DNA from 4 places in the Lysinibacillus sp. GW823-FHT02G10 genome. Region 3 is predicted to be linked to each of the others. Evidence: riboswitches for the same ligand, from Rfam matches in the RefSeq annotation. Region 3 holds a riboswitch; each other region holds the start of a gene.
What was found. Region 3 has a riboswitch for cobalamin ahead of AC1RFD_RS09045 ((2Fe-2S) ferredoxin domain-containing protein). Riboswitches for the same ligand answer to the same signal wherever they lie in the genome.
Positions count from the first base shown of each region.

Region 1: linked by a shared signal. The riboswitch ahead of AC1RFD_RS05565 (ABC transporter substrate-binding protein) and the one ahead of AC1RFD_RS09045 ((2Fe-2S) ferredoxin domain-containing protein) in region 3 are both predicted to bind cobalamin.
Region 2: linked by a shared signal. The riboswitch ahead of nikA (nickel ABC transporter substrate-binding protein) and the one ahead of AC1RFD_RS09045 ((2Fe-2S) ferredoxin domain-containing protein) in region 3 are both predicted to bind cobalamin.
Region 4: linked by a shared signal. The riboswitch ahead of cobT (nicotinate-nucleotide--dimethylbenzimidazole phosphoribosyltransferase) and the one ahead of AC1RFD_RS09045 ((2Fe-2S) ferredoxin domain-containing protein) in region 3 are both predicted to bind cobalamin.

Region 1 covers NZ_JBXAJI010000001.1:1,054,854-1,059,791, forward strand. Annotated here, with positions in the region: gene AC1RFD_RS05555 (hypothetical protein) at 1-210, shown strand, start outside; gene AC1RFD_RS05560 (GTP-binding protein) at 347-2,284, opposite strand; cobalamin riboswitch at 2,467-2,653, shown strand; gene AC1RFD_RS05565 (ABC transporter substrate-binding protein) at 2,817-3,809, shown strand; gene AC1RFD_RS05570 (precorrin-3B methylase) at 3,862-4,539, shown strand; gene AC1RFD_RS05575 (S9 family peptidase) at 4,610-4,938, shown strand, end outside.
Region 2 covers NZ_JBXAJI010000001.1:1,224,831-1,229,768, forward strand. Annotated here, with positions in the region: gene metE (5-methyltetrahydropteroyltriglutamate--homocysteine S-methyltransferase) at 124-2,109, shown strand; gene AC1RFD_RS06385 (hypothetical protein) at 2,061-2,420, shown strand; cobalamin riboswitch at 2,568-2,760, shown strand; gene nikA (nickel ABC transporter substrate-binding protein) at 2,910-4,526, shown strand; gene nikB (nickel ABC transporter permease) at 4,598-4,938, shown strand, end outside.
Region 3 covers NZ_JBXAJI010000001.1:1,727,824-1,732,761, forward strand. Annotated here, with positions in the region: gene AC1RFD_RS09035 (sirohydrochlorin chelatase) at 1-805, opposite strand, end outside; gene cobJ (precorrin-3B C(17)-methyltransferase) at 820-2,487, opposite strand; gene AC1RFD_RS09045 ((2Fe-2S) ferredoxin domain-containing protein) at 2,492-2,863, opposite strand; cobalamin riboswitch at 3,010-3,191, opposite strand; cobalamin riboswitch at 3,443-3,627, shown strand; gene AC1RFD_RS09050 (energy-coupling factor ABC transporter permease) at 3,777-4,523, shown strand; gene AC1RFD_RS09055 (energy-coupling factor ABC transporter substrate-binding protein) at 4,527-4,799, shown strand; gene cbiQ (cobalt ECF transporter T component CbiQ) at 4,805-4,938, shown strand, end outside.
Region 4 covers NZ_JBXAJI010000001.1:174,795-179,732, forward strand. Annotated here, with positions in the region: gene miaA (tRNA (adenosine(37)-N6)-dimethylallyltransferase MiaA) at 1-834, shown strand, start outside; gene hfq (RNA chaperone Hfq) at 932-1,162, shown strand; gene AC1RFD_RS00845 (rhodanese-like domain-containing protein) at 1,258-1,560, shown strand; gene AC1RFD_RS00850 (hypothetical protein) at 1,603-1,998, opposite strand; cobalamin riboswitch at 2,406-2,582, shown strand; gene cobT (nicotinate-nucleotide--dimethylbenzimidazole phosphoribosyltransferase) at 2,674-3,729, shown strand; gene AC1RFD_RS00860 (trimeric intracellular cation channel family protein) at 3,781-4,386, opposite strand; gene AC1RFD_RS00865 (methionine gamma-lyase family protein) at 4,728-4,938, shown strand, end outside.

The DNA.
Region 1 (4,938 bases), 670 kb from region 3:
GCGGTGCAAGCGTTAAATGATTATCATTTCAACTGGCATCCACGTGGAAACGGTCACGAGCTTTTACTGCAATTAATTGATCATCTACAACTATTAAAAAGTCAACCTGGTAAGGTACTAATTGATTTTACGAACAAGCATGACTATGTAATAGTTGAACCCGCATATTTGTTGGACAATCCAACAAAGAAAGCTGTCGGTGCACTATAAAAACAAGCCCTCCATTTTTTGGAGGGCTTGTAATATCTTATGGCAGGGTAGAGATATATTGATGCCCAAGCAAGAAATACCCGCGCTAGAGCGATGGATACCAGTGGAAGCCGAGGAAATACCAGAAGTGCCCACCCTACAGGCAATGCATGGCTGCCTGTGCTTCTTGCCATGGAACCGAATATCCTTTGCCCTTAGCACAAAAGATACTAGAGGAACTATACTCAGGGTCGGCATTTTTATCGTAGCCAATCTGTGCAATCACATCCTCTGTATTATGGCACACATCATAGCCATCAAATTGGAGTGTGAGTGCACCTTTCCCATTTGTATAGGCGGCAAAGGTTGTGCTGTAGCTCATTAAAGTGGCAACAGGTGCACGACCTGTTAGGATAACATCCGTTTCGGATAAAATCGGGTCATCGAACGTGCCAGCTGCTTGCTGAATATCAGTCATCATACGACCGATAAAGTCATTTGAAGCTTTCATTTTAAAGCGATAATAGGGTTCAAGTAGGACATTTTGTGCCTGCTCCAGCCCCTGACGCAGGGCACGGAAACTGGCTTCACGGAAATCTCCCCCCGATGTATGTTCATTGTGCCCGCGACCTGTTAGAAGTGTAAAATGAATATCTGTTACAGGGAAGCCTGTTAGTAGCCCATGATGGTCACGCTCAAACAGATGCTTTTCAACAAGGCGCTGATTGCCTACAGATAAATGATCGGCATGACAGGCATTGGTGAAGGTATTACCTGTTCCACGTGGATTTGGCTCCATTAATAAATGAACTTCTGCATAATGCTTGAGGGGCTCGAAATGACCATAGCCCGTTACGGTCGTCGCAATGGTTTCCATGTATAAAATTTGCGGCTCACCAAAGGAGACAGCTAATGAAAAACGCGTCATTAATACCTCAGTCAGGACCTCCAATTGAATGGCACCCATAATATGCACATGGATTTCCTGAAATTTTTCCTGCCAGACCACACGCAAGGACGGTTCTTCTGCTTCGAGTAAACGGAAAATCTGTAGCACTTCCTTGATATGCTGATCACCCTCATATTGAACCTTTGCCTGTAAGGTTGGGACAAGCTCATAGGGCTGTGATAGCATCGTTGTACCGATTCGATCCCCAATGTTTGCTTGGCTCAGTCCTTTGACAGCGAAAATTTCTCCTGCCTCTACCTGTTGAACGGTCTCAAAGCGACTGCCGTTATAAAGGCGAATTTCGGTCACTTTTTCTGTTACTTCGTCAAATGAAAATTCATCTCGTACATGCAACGAGCCCTTGGTTGCCTTCATAAAGGTTAAACGCTGGTGACCATCATGACGAATCTTAAAAACCTCGCCCTCAAATGGGGCATCCTTGTCAAAATGGGAAGCCGTTAACAACGGGAGCTGGTCAAGAAATTCCTGAATGCCCTCATCCTTTAAGGCCGAGCCAGCAAAGCAAGGGAAGGCACCTTCATTTTTAATCATTTCCTTTAATTGAGCAAGACACTGTTCATGCTCCAATGACTCATTTAGAAAGGCATCAAGCAATTTTTCGTCGCGCTCCGCCAGCCATTCCATAATATTATTTGATACATAGTCTGCTCGCAGTGGCTCATCGATGAATAATACATACTGAGAGCAATCTTTACGAAGCTGGCTGATGACGGCCTCCATATTGGCACCCTCACGATCCATTTTGTTGATAAAGAAGAAGGTAGGGACATGGTATTGACGTAAAAGTTGCCACACTGTTTCTGTATGGCCCTGTATCCCTTCGACAGCGCTAATGATAATAATGGCATAATCCATCACACGAATGGCACGCTCCATCTCAGGGGAGAAATCGACATGCCCTGGCGTATCAATCAATGTGTATGTATCATCGCCAATATTCATGCGCCCTTGCTCGGCAAATATCGTAATGCCTCGTCTGCGCTCTAGCTCATGATGATCAAGAAAGGTATCCTGATGATCAACACGCCCCCGTGCTTGAATACTATTTGTATGAAAAAGCACTTGCTCAGAGAAGGTCGTTTTTCCTGCATCCACGTGCGCAAGTACACCGATCGTTTTGTACATAAGAAATCCTCGTTTCTATAGAATGCTATCTTTTTATTGTAACAGAATACTAGCTTCTATATTTCTTGTAAAATAGTTCGTCTTTATGTCGAAATAGTGCTAATATAATGATGATTATACTTTTAGTGTCATACTACTGATTGCGCGATAAATTTTCTTCTGCTAGTCTATCAATAGTATTGACCATTATAGAACGTATTGGTGCAAATGGCATTTGTCATTTGCTTAAAAGGGAAATCGGTGCAATTCCGATGCTGTCCCGCAACTGTAAATGGGGAGTCTATACAGCATGCCACTGTAGTGAAACTATGGGAAGGCGTATAGATGATGAACCTAAGCCAGGATACCTGCCAGTATGTATTTTTTGACTAAGAACCACGAGGATGGGGATAGTGATGAAGGTAATGATACCGTTATTTCACTATGCTACTCTCTTGGCGACAAGAGGGTTTTTTTATGCCCTTCCAACTACCTTAGTAGTAAAGAAGTCTCTGATTTCTTTCTATATTTTAACAGCAAAGGAGAAAAGGACATGAAGAAATGGAAAAGTATATGGCTGATGATGATCATTGCCTTGGTCGCTGTTTTAGGGGCTTGTAACGCAAAGGACAAAACGGAATCAGCTGCACAAGGTGAAAAGGTTGAGCCATCTGAGGCGGCAGCAGAAGTAACCATTGAAAATAATGACACAACGCAAACATATACGGAAGCACCAACAAAAGCGATTAGCTTAAATCAACATGTGACAGAAATTATGCTAGCACTTGGTTTAGAGGATTCTATGGTAGGGACAGCTTACTTAGATGATAAAATCTATGAACCACTGCAAGAGGCATACGATAAAGTCCCTGTTCTTTCCGATCAATACCCAACGAAGGAGCAAGTCATCGATGCCGAGGCAGATTTCCTATATGCAGGCTGGAAAAGTGGCTTTGGCGAAAAGGGTGTAGGCACACCAGAAGAGCTTGAAGAATTAGGCATCCATACGTATTTACATACGGCTTCCAACATGACAAAGCCAACATTAGAGGATATTTTCACTGATATTCGAAATATCGCGAAGATTTTCCGTATTGAGGATCGTGGCGAAGCTTTAATTGAGCAAATGACGAAAGATGTAGAGGCAGTACAAGCTAAATTACCAAAAGATAGCGAAAAATTACGTGTTCTTGTGTTTGATAGCGGTGAAAAGGATGTATTTACAGCTGGTCAAAACTTTATGAATGAGCTTGTGACAATCGCGGGTGGACAAAATATCTTTGGTGATGTGGAATCAGGCTGGACAACTGTGTCGAAGGAAGATGCAGTAGACCGCAACCCAGAGGTAGTTGTCGTGATTGATTACGGTGAAACAACGGCAGACCAAAAGATCCAATTCTTAAAAAATGATCCAGCCTTAAAGGAGATGGAAGCGGTCAAAAATGAGCGCTTTGTCATCCTGCCACTTTCAGCAGCGTCTGAAGGGGTTCGTGCGGCAGAGGCCATTGAAATTTTAGCAAAGGGCTTCTATCCTGAAAACTTTTAATCCATTCGAGCTAGCGTTTTTGCTAGCTCCTTTTTTATAAGGAGCGATAAAAATGAACGCATTTCAAAAAAATGTACCAGATCAAACATTTGAAACACTGAACCGTCATGGTGAGTTTACCCGTCTAGCCGTTAGCCCTGGCATTATTAATAAGCATTATACTCCTGCACAATTCCAAAAAATAGCCGAAATTGCTGGCGAAAAGGGGGCGATAAAATATTCTGCTTCCTATAGTATACTCGTATCCATACCAACGTGCGATGCCACGGAAGCGGTGCAAGCCTTACAGGAAGCAGGTCTTTATGTTGCTCCCTCTGGTTCAATCATAGCCATGAAGGCCTGCGATTTTTGTGATGGGGAGAAAATGGAGGCTGCTCCGATAACCGAACAGCTCTATCATGCCATAGAGGGGATGAAGGTACCTGCAAGAGTGCGTGTCAATATTAATGGCTGTGCATCAGCTTGCTACAATGCAGTCTATGATGATATTGGACTCGTTTACCAACAAGAAAGCTTTGATGTCTATTTAGGGGCAGTACCAATGGGAACAAAGGCACAGGCAGGCACGTTATTCGCTAAGAGGGTAGACGTCACACAAATTGAAGATTTTTTACTGCACCTGATAAATCTTTATAAGGAGCATGCTCGCCCAAATGAGCCCTTTTATAAATTTTATCGCAGAACAAAGTCAGCAGAATATTGGGAACTAGTAAAAAATTCAATTAAATAGAGGAATATTACTTAGGGTGTCGAAGTATTGTAGTAAGGCACAGAAAATTACAATACAAAGGAGCAAGAACATGACATCGAAACAAGGGATTCAACCAGAAGATCTTTATCACTTAAAATCAGTAGCAGATCCACAGCTTTCACCAGATGGGACAGAGGTAGTTTATGTAGAGACTCGTATGGACGAGAAGAAAAATGACTATATATCGAATTTGTTTTACATAAACTTGAAGGACAAAACACCACAGCAATGGACATTTGGTGAAGATAGAACGAGTTCCCCTGTTTGGTCACCAGATGGCAGTCAAATTGCATTTTTGTCAACGAGAACAGGTAAGCCGCAAATTTATGTTCTTTCGAGAGCAGGTGGAGAGGCAAAACAGGTGACACATTGTAAAAA
Region 2 (4,938 bases), 500 kb from region 3:
GATAACGTTTATGCGAAAGTAGATACTTTTTCGTATTGTTTTAGCATTATTAATTTTAACATGCAGCCATTTTCCTAATAGGAGAATGGCTTTTTATTTTTTCTAAAAAAGGAGCTTAAAAACATGAACTATACAAGTACATTGATCGGTTATCCCTATATAGGGGAGGAACGCGAATGGAAAAAAGCACTAGAAGCATTTTGGCGCAATGAACTTTCTGAGGAGGACTTTGAGGAAAAATTAAAGAAAATCCGTTTATCAAGAATAAACAAGCAGCTGCAACTTGGAATCGATATGGTGACAGTTGGCGACTTTACGTTTTACGATAGAATGTTAGATACAGCTTTGATGTTTGGTTTAGTTCCAAAGCGCTTTAACTGGCAAGGTGGTAAAGTCGATTTTCATACCTACTTCAGTGTAGCAAGAGGAGACAAAACAGCCGTAGCTAGTGAAATGACAAAATGGTTTAATACAAATTATCACTACATTGTTCCAGAGTATGAGGGACAAGCCTTACAACTAACAGAAAATAAAGTGTTAGCCGACTTTTTAGAGGCGAAGGAAACTTTCGGTATCATTGCGAAGCCGACACTAATTGGTCCCTATACATTTTATAAGTTAACGAAAGGCTACAACAAATTAACACAGGTTGAGTACTTATTAGCTTTATTACCACTCTATACGCAGGTATTAAAAGAATTAGTGGATGCAGGTGCCACTTGGATTCAGCTAGAAGAGCCATCCCTCGTCTTAACACTTGATCCAGCAGAGATAAAGCTGGTGAAAGAAATGTATGACCAGTTAGCCACTGCCGTTCCTGAGGCTAAAATAATGCTACAGACTTATTTCGAAGCTTTAAGTGCCTATGAAGCATTAAGTACATTGCCTGTTCAAGGATTCGGTTTGGACTTTGTTCATGGCTATAAAGGAAATATGGCGTCACTTCGTCAATTTGGTTTCCCGCAGGATAAAGTATTAGGAATAGGGGTAGTGAATGGCCGTGATATTTGGCGTTCAAACCTGGCGGAGGTCAATGCGACAATTCAAGCCATTGAACAGCTAAGTCATGCTGCTGAACTATGGATTCAACCATCAAGTAACCTACAGCACGTTCCAATCACAACCTCTCTTGAAAATGAACTTGACCCTGTTTTAAAGCAGTCTCTGGCCTTCGCAGATGAGAAAATCGTAGAAATCACGGGGCTGACTAAATATAGACGAGATAAAGATGGTTCCTTACAACATAATTTTTCAGAAAGTATGAAGGCGATTGAGGCTCTAAAAAATCATCCAATCCGCCAAAATAAGTTAATTCATCAAGCCGTTCAAACTGTGACAAAGCAAGATTTTGAACGACACAGTAATTTTACGAAGCGACAAACGATCCAACAACAAGCCTTAGGATTACCGCTGTTTCCAACAACTACAATCGGTAGCTTCCCGCAATCAGATGAAGTGAAAAGAAATCGTAATGCGTGGCGAAAGAAACAATTATCGAATGAAGCCTATGAAACATTTTTAGAAGACGAAACAAAGCGCTGGATCTCCATACAAGAGGAATTAGATATCGATGTACTTGTTCATGGTGAATTTGAGCGTACAGATATGGTCGAATATTTCGGTGAAAAGCTGACTGGCTTTGCCTTTACAGAGAAAGCGTGGGTTGTTTCATATGGATCACGCTGTGTGAAGCCTCCGATCATTTATGGAGATGTTGCATGGGCTTCACCAATTACCGTAAAAGAATCCGCCTATGCCCAAAGCCTAACGAAGCGATTTGTAAAAGGCATGCTGACAGGGCCAGTAACAATATTAAATTGGTCCTTTGTGCGAGATGATTTGTCCCGTAAAGATGTCGCTTATCAAATTGCATTAGCACTCCGTAAAGAGGTGGAAGCACTAGAAAACGCAGGTATATCAATTATTCAAGTGGACGAGCCAGCGTTAAGAGAAGGTTTACCGCTTAGAAAGGAGGAATGGGGGGCTTACTTAGAGTGGGCTGTCAATTCCTTTAAGCTTGCGACATCTAGTGTAAAGATGAAACACAAATCCATACACATATGTGTTACTGTGAGTTTAATGATTTCATCGAACCAATTAGCGCACTAGATGCAGATGTGATTTCCATAGAAACATCACGAAGTCATGGGGAACTTATTACCTCACTACAAGTACAGACCTATAAAAAAGGAATTGGCTTAGGCGTCTATGATATTCATAGCCCTCGTGTACCAAGCGAGGATGAAATGCTCGCTATTATGAAAGATAGTCTACAGGTGCTGGACCGTTATCAATTCTGGGTGAATCCAGATTGTGGCTTAAAAACGAGAAAAGAAGATGAAACCGTTGCAGCTTTAGCGAATATGGTTGCTGCTACTAAAACGTTGCGTCAAGCTGTACAACAATCTACATCAAGCTAACGAAATGATTTTTAATCTACTACATCTACTCTCCAATAACGAAGACTAGGGTAAATCCCTAGTCTTTTTATCTTACGTCGATATATATATTATCTTCAGAAAGTAAAATTGACGTGAACAGGCGAGCATGTTATGTTTATTACTAATTTCATAGCAATCATTACAAGTTTGAGTGAAATCGTCTTTCATTCAATTAAAAGGAAAATGGGTGAAAATCCCATGCTGTCCCGCAGCTGTAAATGAGGAGTTTTGTTTCAAATACCACTGAGTGAGTACTTGGGAAGGTGAAACAAAATGATGATTCATGAGCCAGAATGCCTGCTTGTAAGAAGATTCATTGATGATCTACGAAAGATAGGGAGATGGATGGAGACTTGCTCATCGTGGGTTTTTCTGTCCTTATTCTTTTTTAGAATAAGGTTTTTTTATGCCTTCTCTTCTTCAACAAGTAGATGTATTTGTACTACGAATAGAGATAGGAGACAGAAAATGAGATTGACAAAGTATTTACTTCCTTTCCTGCTTGTCCTGACGTTCAGTTTACTTGCTGGCTGTACAGGCACGGATGAAGAAAAGGAAAAGACCTCAGCAAACCAAACAGATGAAAAAATAATAACGATTGGCTGGCCATTAGATGTCGGTCCATTGAATCCTCATACATATTTACCGAATCAAATGACTGCCCAAGCAATGGTTTATGAATCCTTGGTGGAATACAATGATGATGGTACTGTTACGCCTAAGCTCGCCGAAAGCTGGGACATCTCTGAGGATAAAACTTCGTATACTTTCCATCTAAGAAAAGACGTGAAATATTCAGACGGCACTGCATTTAATGCAGATAATGTCATTCGTAACTTTGACGCCGTTTTAGCGAATCGAGACATGCATTCTTGGATGGGCATGGTTAACCACATGAAAGAGGTTGTAAAAGTAGATGATTTTACAATTCGTCTGCAATTGGATGAGCCTTATTATCCAGTCTTAAACGAACTTGCCTTCGTCAGACCTTTCCGTTTTTTAGGGGATAACGGATTCCCAAAGGATGATATGACGCAAGATTCTATCAAAGCACCGATTGGAACAGGCCCTTGGGTATTAACTGAATACAAAAAGGACGAATATGCATTATTTAGTCGCAATGAAAACTATTGGGGAGAAAAACCACTAGTTGAACAAATAAAAGTAAAAATTATTCCTGACTCAGAATCTATTTCATTAGCATTTGAAAACGAAGAATTAGATTTAATTTATGGGCGTGGCATTATTAGTTTAGATAACTATACGTATTTAAAAGACAGTGGCAAATACAAAACTGCTACCTCTGAGCCTTTATCTACGAAAGCACTGCTATTCAATACACAATCTGGTCCATTATCTGAGCTAAAGGTACGTCAAGCCATTCAATATGCTATTAATAAGGAACAAATGGTCGACAGTATTACACATGGTACGGAAAAAGTAGCGAACACATTGTTCTGGGATGCGATTCCTTATGCCAATATAGATCTAGCACCTATTGTATACAATCCAGAAAAAGCCCAACAATTGCTAGATGAGGCAGGGTGGTTATTACCTAAGGGTGAAAAAATTCGTTCAAAAAACGGACAGCTGTTGTCTTTAGATTTGATTTACATTGCATCCGATGCAATTCAAAAACCAATGGCAGAATTAATGCAAGGTGAACTCGCAAAAATTGGCGTTCAGTTGAATTTAGAAGGGGCAGATGTAATGGTCGGTCTTCAAAAATTGATGGATGACCAGGTGGATATTAATTTCTGGCGTACCAATGGACCACCTACAGATCCACATAGCTTTGCAAATGAATCAGCTACACCAAATGCTAGTGGTGTGTACGAGGCGAAATTAGGCCTAGCAAACGCCAAAGAAATCGATACGAAAATTCACCAATTATTAGTAGGAACAGATGAACAGGAACGCGTGCAGCTTTACACGAATATTTTAACGATGTTTCATGACCAGGCACTCTTTTACCCTATTTCTTACGAAACAAATAATGTGATTTATCAACCATCTCTAAAGGATTTTGCACCACGTGCATCTGAATATGATATACCTTATGCACAAATGGCTAAAGAAAAATAAAAGTGGAGGAGAGAGTGTGTCTAGCAGAGACAGCTCTCTCTTTATCATAGGATTGAGTAGGAAGTGACAGCATGTATGAATCAACATGGATCTTTTGTTTAAAAAGAATTTTAACATTGCCCTTTGTCTTATTAGGCGTTTCCATCCTAACCTTTGTATTTATTCGTTTTGTTCCTGTAGAGCCTGCTGAAGTCATACTACGTTTGGCAAGGGTTGCGCCAACAGAGGAAGCCATTCAGGCATTACGTGAGGAACTGGGAACGGACAAGTCGTTTTTTCTTCAATATTTGCTATGGGGAAAGGGCATAATCCAGCTAGATTTTGGAACATCTTTTGTTAGTAAATTACCTGTGGCACATGAACTATTCGTGAAATTACCCGCAACCATTGAATTAGCTATTGCTGCGTTTAT
Region 3 (4,938 bases):
CATGTACTGCCGCATAGGCGCGATAATCTTCTAGATCTTGCATACCTGTTGATGTACCGTTGATTGCCTGTTCAATACGCTCTAATAAAACATTTTGTAACCGTTCATGGTAGCCAAAATAGTTAGCAATTTGAATATCACAATCTGGATAAAGTTCATTAAACTTCTCACACATGCCATGCATGCGTTCCATCAAAATGCCTGTGAATAAAAAGTATGGTAACATGATGATTTTTTTTGCACCTAGTTTGACACAACGTTCAATTCCTTCTTCAACTCGTGGATCTGTGACACCCATAAAAGCACTTTCTACGTATTTCACAGGTAGTTTTTCCCATAAAAGTCGCGTGATTTTATAAAAATCACCATTAGCAGATGGATCACTGCCACCTCGTGCAATCAATAAAATCGCTGTGTCTTCCTGCTCTTGTTCTGAATTAAAGCCAATTTCAGCTAGGCGATCTTGTAAAATGGCAAAGATTTCATCATGGATACCAATTGTTTGACCATATGTGAAGGTAATTGTTGGATAATGCTCACGCGCATGCTCTATTTCCGCTGGAATATGCAGTTTTGAATGGCCTGCATGCAGTAAAATGATTGGAATTACATGTACCTCTGTAGCTCCCTTTTTCACACAGTTTGTAATACCTTCTTCGATGTTAGGTGAAGCAAATTCAAGGAAACAAGTTTCCACTAAAAATTGTTCATCAATACGCGGTGTCATTTGTTCGATAAATGTACGAACCTCATCATTTCCTGCTGCTAAACGGCTCCCATGGCCGACAAATAAAATAGCTTTCATCTCTCTACTCCTTACTAGTCGCCGCACGGAGCTGGCTCTACTTTTATTTTGGAAGACATATCTTGATACGTAAAATGCAGTATTTTTTTCACACGTTTAAAATATTTAAATAAGCGTTCATTTGGATGAGCATTTGCTTTATATTCTTCAATAATATCTGTAATGAGTGGAATCAGCTGCTCAGGCTCCAGCCCTTCTACAACAGGCTGTGCTGCGTGTGCTGTACGACCGACTGGTTTTGCTCCAATAAAGACATCAAATTTACTTTTGCGGTAGACGATGCCAATATCATCAAATACAGCCCGATAACAGGCCATCCCACAGCCATTAAAGCCAATATTTAATGTCTTCGGTAAGGACATACCGCCTAGTTTTTCTTGTATTTCCTCTGCATATGGTATTGAATCAGCCTTTTCACCGTAGCAAAAATCACAAGCCTTCAGTGATAACACATCACCAATCGGGGATAATAAAAACCCTACTTCCTGTAATTTCTCTGTGATCTGTTCAGGGGCAGTCGTTGGTATTTTCAAATGAATTTGATGATCTGGTGTGTATTCCATCGTCCCCTCATCCCCAACGACCTCCGCTAACATCATCATTTGCTGGGGAGTAAAAAACTTATTGGCTACACCAGGACTTACTGCTAATTCAAAAATAGATTCTATTTTTTGCTGTACAAGCTTCGGTGTTACTTTGACTGCGCTTGTCCCTTTTACCATTGCAAGTGCCGCTGTAGCCATTCCAAGAGCTGTTTTTTTCGGCTTTGGCGTAGCGGCTATACTGGGTTTATTAAAGCGCCCTGCATTAGGGTCAGCCGTAAAGTCATTTCGCGCTGTTCCCGTCTCTTGGTTCATTGCCCAAGGTTCATTTTCTTCGCGTAAACGTTGATGTGGACGTAATGGCTGTTTCTCTTCACCCAGGGTATATTTACGTTGGTAACCGCGGGGCGTAATCATCTTATTGTCATAGAAAAATGTTGACGAATTCCCGATAATGACAGTTGTCAACATACCAATATCATGTTCTAGCATTTCTGCTAGTGTTGTCATGGTCACTTCTTGACGTTCTCGATAGGCACTTTTCACAAGCCCAACTGGTGTGTCTGGCGAACGATATTCTAAGAGTATTCGTTGAGCCTCGACAATTTGTCTTGTTCGACGTCCACTTTTAGGATTGTATAAAGCAATGACAAAGTCCGCCATTGCAGCTGCCTCGACACGCTTTGCAATTAAATTCCAAGGTGTTAGATGGTCACTCAAACTGATTGTACAAGCATCATGCATAATAGGTGCACCAAGTATGCTAGCGCATGAATTAATCGCAGAAATCCCAGGAACAATTTCAACTTCAATTCCTGTTGCTTCTGTCCAGCCTAGCTCAATTAACACCTCATAGACTAATCCTGCCATGCCATAGACGCCTGCATCACCACTCGAAATTACTGAGACGATGCTCCCTGCTTCAGCTTGACGAACGGCTTCCTGTGCACGCGACACTTCTTCTGTCATGCCTGTACTAACAATCGATTTTGCACTTACTAAATCTTGAATCAGCTCTACATAGGTTTTATAGCCTATAATCATATCACTTTGTTGTAAAGCCTCTACTGCACGTGTCGTAATATGCTTAAAATCTCCAGGTCCAAAGCCTACTACGAAAATTTTTCCTTTTTGCGCCATGTTGTTACCCCTCTTTCACCTTTTCGATCCCTTTAATGGCAGTTGTTTGAGCAGTACGCTGTAATGTACCTTCACGAAGTGTAAAGACATGTTCGTTGTATAAGGATTCATGATGTAAATCTTGTACTAGTGTTCTAGCATGCTCTGTTGATGGCACACGATACCAGTTTCCTTGAGGATAAGCGATTACCACACAAGCATCCTTGCAGCGTCCATTACAGCGCGTTCTTGTCGTATGTATTTCCTGATCGAGTGCTTGCCGCTGTATCTCATCTCGAATGGCTAAGGTAATTTCCTCCCCATCCTTTTTCATGCAGCTACTGCCATTGCAAATAAAGAGATGTGTTTTCATCCCCTCTAAATTCCAAGTTGTCATCTTCTGTCTCCCCTCATTTGCTTTTTGGAAAAAGAAAAACCTTTACTCTATAACGAAGAGTAAAGGTTTTGTAGAAGCCAAATAAAAACGAATAGAATGAAATACAGGTACCCGCTTTCGCTTCAACTTCTCCCTCCGAAAAGTTTGCATGCACAATCAAATAAGCAGGTTTCCTGACTTAAGCTTCATTTTACTGTCGCACCTTCCCAAGTTTGTACCAGTGGCTTTGCGATTTCATCAGCTATTACAGTAGCGGGGGCTGTATTGGATTTTCACCAATTTCCCTATTATCTCGAGCTATTCGAGCACTTATTGACGTTTTATATGAAATTTTTAGTAGAATTTTAAATAGAAAACTGTCTTTATCATATCTTATTATTTTAAAATTTCAATATTTCTTTAAAAATTTATGACAAATTTATCAATTTTGAATGGAACTAGGTATGAAATTTATACAATCTATATAATTTGCGCACAAACTTTTATCAGAATATTCACCGTTGACCTTTAATTTAAAAAATTTCATAAAAGGTATAGCATATTTATGGAAATTCATGTTACACTTTGTCGTGAAATCTCACAATTTGAATGTTTTTCGGTGCAAAGTGCTTGTCATTTTGCTTAAAAGGGAAGCCGGTTTGAGTCCGGCGCGGTCCCGCCACTGTAATAGGGAGCTTTATAGAATATGTCACTGTCCAACGGATGGGAAGACCTATAAAGCATTGAACTAGAGCCAGGAGACCTGCCGAAAAATAAGTGATCGTTTCAACCTACGAGGATAGGTGTGCGGCTTAGCAGATGAGACTGTTATTTGCTTTTTTAGCTATGCACTTTTCCACCTAAGGAGAAGTGCTTTTTTTAATTACGCACGCAATATTCTAAAAATCTATTAATTAGTTAGGAGGAAAGCTTTTTGAAATTATCATGGTGGAAACTTAGTTATTTTTTACTGGCCTTTTTAATCGTGCCAAAACGTGCCTTTGCCATGCATATCATGGAAGGTTTTTTACCAATCGAATGGGCTATTTTTTGGTGGGTGATCTCTATCCCATTTATCATTCTAGGATTGCGTTCTATTCGAAAAACCATTGATGAAAATCCTGAAACCAAAATGCTTTTGGGGCTTTCAGGAGCCTTTGCCTTTGTGCTATCCGCCCTAAAAATCCCTTCAGTTACAGGTAGTTGCTCTCACCCAACTGGTGTAGGACTTGGGACAGTACTCTTTGGCCCTCTAGCAATGAGTGTAATTGGAACAATCGTTTTATTATTTCAATCTTTATTATTAGCTCATGGAGGAATTACAACTTTAGGGGCTAATGCCTTTTCTATGGCTATTGTTGGTCCTTTTATTGCTTACTTTGTCTTTAAAGGGGCTCAAAAAGTAGGGTTGTCATTTTCACTAGCCATATTCTTTGCAGCTATGCTTGGTGATTTAGGTACATACATTGTGACTTCTGTACAACTAGCACTAGCCTTTCCTTCAGAGGTTGGAGGCTTTATGGCATCCTTTACAAAGTTTGCAGGTATTTTTGCCTTAACTCAAATTCCTTTAGCAGTGAGTGAAGGAATTTTAACGGTCATTGTGATGAATTTCTTGAAAAAATACAATGTTAGCGAATTAAAAACGTTACGTGTTTTCTCAACAAAGGAGGCACATTAACAAATGAAGAAAAATTTATTGTTATTAGCAATTGTTGTGTTGTTAGCCATCATTCCCTTATTCATACAAAAAGGTGCTGAATTTGGTGGTGCTGATGGAGAAGCAGAAGCAGCTATTGGTGAAATTAATGCGGAATATGAACCATGGTTTGAAAGTCTATGGGAGCCACCAAGTGGTGAAATCGAAAGCTTATTATTCGTGCTACAGGCAGCTATAGGAGCTGGCTTTATTGGCTACTTCATCGGCTATATGCGTGGCAAACACAAAGAAGGTTAACCATTATGTTACTCATTGATAAGTATGCCTATCTGAATAAGCTAGCGTCCGTTCATCCGCTAGAAAAAATGATATTTTCACTTGGACTACTTCTCATAACGCTCATCATGAGAGATGAACGACTTTCACTCATTACATT
Region 4 (4,938 bases), 1.6 Mb from region 3:
GCATTAAGCATTGAACTGGCAAAAAAATATAACGGTGAAGTCATTAATGGTGATTCCATGCAAGTTTATAAAGGGCTCGATATAGGGACAGCTAAAATTACCGAAGAAGAGATGGAGGGCGTTCCTCATCATTTACTTAGCTTTTTAGAGCCTACAGAATCTTTTTCGGTAGCAGATTATCAAAAATTAGTACGTGCGAAGATCGCGGAAATACAAGCTCGTCAAAAATTACCTATAATAGTAGGAGGCTCTGGCTTATATGTACAAGCTGTCCTCTATGATTTCCAATTTACTGATGAAAAAGTAGATGAAGAAGCACGAAAAGCCTACTATGAGGAATTAGCAAAGCTTGGCCCTGAGGCAATGCATGACAAACTAAAACAACTAGACCCTCAAACAGCGGAGACAATCCATCCAAACAATACACGTCGTGTTATTCGTGCATTAGAAATGCTGGAATTAAGCGGTGTATCAAAAGCAGCTGAAGCGCAAAATCGAGGGGAAGTACCCCTTTACGACCATGTTATTTTAGGGCTAGGTCAAAACATGTCCCGTGACGTGTTATATGACCGTATTAATCGTCGTGTTGATTTAATGGTGGAAAATGGTCTTCTGCAAGAGGTGAAGGGATTATGGCAGCAAAATATCCGTGGAGTGCAGTCTATACAAGCCATCGGGTATAAAGAATTATATGATTATTTAGATGGCAAATGTACCCTAGAGGAAGCCCTTGATAGCTTAAAACAAAATTCCCGTCGCTATGCAAAAAGACAGCTTACTTATTTCCGTAATAAAATGGATGTCCATTTTATTACGCCGGATGATCGATTATAAGAATAAAGAAAAATTTCTAAAAATTACTAATTGATAAATTGGTAGAACGTGCTACTATAGGAATGAAGAGGTAGAAAGTTAGTAGGGAGGCTATTTGATGAAATCAATCAATTTGCAAGATACGTTCTTGAACCAACTACGTAAAAACAGTGTTTTTGTAACTGTATTTCTGTTAAACGGATTTCAGTTAAAAGGGACTGTGAAATCATATGATAATTTTACAGTATTACTACTTGATGCTGAAAATAAGCAGCACCTAATCTACAAGCATGCCATTTCTACATTCGTACCAGCAAAACAAATAGAGTTTTTAGAGACAGAAGTATAATAAGTTTGTTAAACAGTTAGTGTTCTCACACTGGCTGTTTTTTTTGCTACAAGCTATAATGATAGTGGAATTTGATATTTTGGAGGACAAAGTTTATGAAAACAATGGAAACAACACAATTATTAGATCTGTTAGATGCAAATGAGGACCTATATATTATCGATGTACGTGAAGAGGATGAAGTAGCCCATGGCATGATCCCAGGTGCTCAACATATTGCACTCGGAACTATCCCTGAACGTTTAGAGGAATTAGATGTAGAAAAGCCATATATTATTGTATGCAAGGCTGGAGCTCGTTCTGCCAATGCGTGTGCTTACTTAGAGGCCCAAGGATTTGATGTAACAAACCTTGAAGGCGGCATGCTGGCTTATGATGGAGAATTAGAATTTAAATAAATCATGAAAAAAGAAAGAGTATAACTCTTTCTTTTTTCATGATTATTTTTTCAAGGCATCCATGATAAAATTAAAATTCTCTTCAAAGTTTTTGTAGATATTAACATTTTTTTGTCCCTGCACTTTTGAAGCATAACTAGCAAAGTTTAGACCAGCTCCATAAATTTGTAGTGCTCCATTCGCCAAATCCCCTTTTTGGAGAAGCTCAATGCCATCTTTCAAGAAATTTTGACTCTCCTCGAAATGACACTCCGTAATGTATTTATCACCACTATGAAATAACTTTAAATTTTCTAGTATTTTATTTGCTGTCTCTTCACTGATCGAAGCGTCGATATTGATTAACAACTGATTGATCGGTTTTACGAGTTTGGCATAGAGGCTATCGTGCGTTTCACAGGTTTCAGCAATAGCGTTTCTTAATTGTTTTGCATTCATCGTATCTACTCCTAACTTTTCATCGTTTTACTATTGATACTCACCCTAATTTTAATCATAGAAATAATTTATGTTTACATTGAACAGATTATTAAGGTTTCAACTTTTATGTTCAACATTACTCAGTGAATTGGCAGAACATATGCTATTGAAGATAGAGATGATTGAAAAGTCTGAGTTTACTTGTTATGGCAATTGATTCAGTAATGGATTTTTGTACAAGCCGAGTGTTAGACATAGAGAATTCTAAAAAGCACTAATTATGGAAGACTAGGAATCAAGTGAAGGATTCATTTATTGGGACAAGCACTTGATAAGCTTTTATTGTGAATAGCAGTATGTACTAAGTTAACACTCAAAAAATTTTTTCCTCTTGACACTAAAAAAGTTGTAAAGTAGATTTAACATAATTACATAAAGCAATAGGTGCCCACTAGGGAGAATAGGGAATAAAGTGAAAAGCTTTAGCGGACCCGCCACTGTATGAGGGAGTTTCGTAGTGTATGCCACTAGCAAATTGCTGGGAAGGTACTATGAGATGTTGAACTTGAGCCAGGAGACCTGCCTACATGCTATAGAAGATATAGATGATGGAAAAGTCTGTAGTTTATTTGTCATGACAATAAACTACAGACTTTTTATTTTGTCTTAATGAGAACGAGAGGAGAAATAATCATGCAATTATTACAAGACACGATTCAAAACATTCAGGGGGCTGATATGAAAAGTATGGAGCAAGCTAGAAAGCGGATTGATGCGCTTTGTAAGCCCCCAGGTAGCTTGGGTAAACTAGAATCACTTGCCGTACAGCTCTCTGGTATAACAGGACAATTATATCCGATGGTCGACAAAAAAGTGATGATTGTCTGTGCTGCAGATCATGGTGTTTGCGAGGAAGGTGTAACCACGAATCCACAAGATGTTACGGTCTTTCAAACATTAAATTTTCCTAAGGGGGGTACAGGCGTTTGTGCGATTGCGGGGATTACCAATGCAAAGGTGGTCACAGTAGATGTGGGTGTAAAAGAAGATATTCCACTTGATGCAGGTGTCATTATTCATAAAATTAAATATGGTACAGATAACATGGCACAAGGTCCAGCTATGGCCAAACAAGAAGCCATTCAATCGATAGAAGTAGGAATCCGTGTGGCCACTGAGGAAATCATAAAAGGTGCTGATGTACTTGGGACTGGAGAAATGGGCATCGGCAATACAACACCAAGTGCTGCGATATTAGCTGTTTTGACGGGATGCAACCCTATCGAAGTAACGGGGTTTGGTGCAGGAGTAGGCCAAGGAGGCATTGCCTATAAAGCGGCAGTTATTGAAAAAGCAATTACCTTAAATCAGCCTAATCCAAATGATGTTATTGATGTTCTGGCTAAGGTTGGAGGGTTAGAGATAGGGGCGATGACAGGTATTATTCTTGGCGCTACTGCCCATCGTAAACCCGTTGTCATTGATGGATTTATTTCAACTATAGCAGCCCTCATTGCTTATAAGCTCGAACCAAAAGTAATCGATTATATCATTCCTTCCCATGCTTCAGAGGAACCAGGGGCAAAAATTGCCGCTGCCTTACTAGGCATTGAACCAATGTTGCACATGAATATGCGTTTAGGCGAAGGTTCTGGAGCAGCCTTAGCCTTTCCTATTTTAGATGCAGCTTGCTCGATGATGAAAAACATGGCGACTTTAGAAGAATCAATGCAGTTGTTAAAAAGATAAAAACAATAAAACAGCCAATGACTTAATTTTTGGTCATTGGCTGAATGGTGTTTATGCACGATTTAACTTTCGTAATGGCAAGCGCCACTTCATCATATAGGAAAGAATACGTAAAGCTGTAATCACTGCGAATAAAATATAAAGGAAAATGTCTCCTGTAAAAACCTCGAATCCGATTAGCAATCCTGCAAGAGCTGCCCAAACACCATAAACTTCATCACGGAGAACTAATGGTTTTCTTCTAGCTAATAAATCTCGTACAATACCCCCACCTGAACCTGTCAAAACAGCAGCTACAATGACTGCGCTTACTGGCATATCAAGCTTAACAGCATAGAGTGCGCCTTGAATAGCGAATGCTGATAAGCCAATCGCATCTGTGAAGTTACCCCAACGATGCCAATGTTGAATCAGATGATGCGGAAAAATAAAGAATATCGTAATCGCAGCAAGCGCTATTTGAAACATCATATCCTGTCCCCAAAGTGTTGTGACAGGTAGTCCAATGAGTAAATTTCGGATAGCTCCTCCACCAAAAGCAGTCACAATACCAAGTATATATACACCGAATAAATCGTATTCTTCTTCCATGGCAATAATTGCCCCAGAAATAGCAAAGGCAATTGTTCCTATAATACTAAAAACCTCCCAAGCCATCCCTTTCACCCCTTCTATCAATAAATAAACTTTATTAAAAGTTAAAAGACTTTTTACGTAACAGAATCTATGAATTTAATAGCCAAAATCGGTCATTAAATACGCATCTTGAAATGAGTCCGCACATTAGCTTAGCGTAAAATCCTCTTAGAAACAATAGGCAAGTTTTACAGGTGCACATACAAATTGATAAAATGTGATTAAAATAAAGAAAAACATTCGTCAAAAGCGTTCATATACCAGTAGTTGGTTAGGGAATTCTAGAGTGATTGAAGTCAATTTAGATAGTCAATAAATCTTACTGATTGAAATGCGAGACATTGTGAAATGGAGAAGAAAGAATGACGTTTACATCAAATTTATCAACAGAAACGCTATCGTTAGCGGCAAAAGTAGAGGAGCAAGTTCGGCCTTATCATGCCAAGGTAGAAGAAATGGCGTTCTACAATCAGCAGAAGGTGCTAGCAGCTTTCAGAAAGCATCAAGTAAGTGATTATCATTTACACCCATCAAACGGCTATGGCTATGATGATGAGGGGCGGGATAATCTAG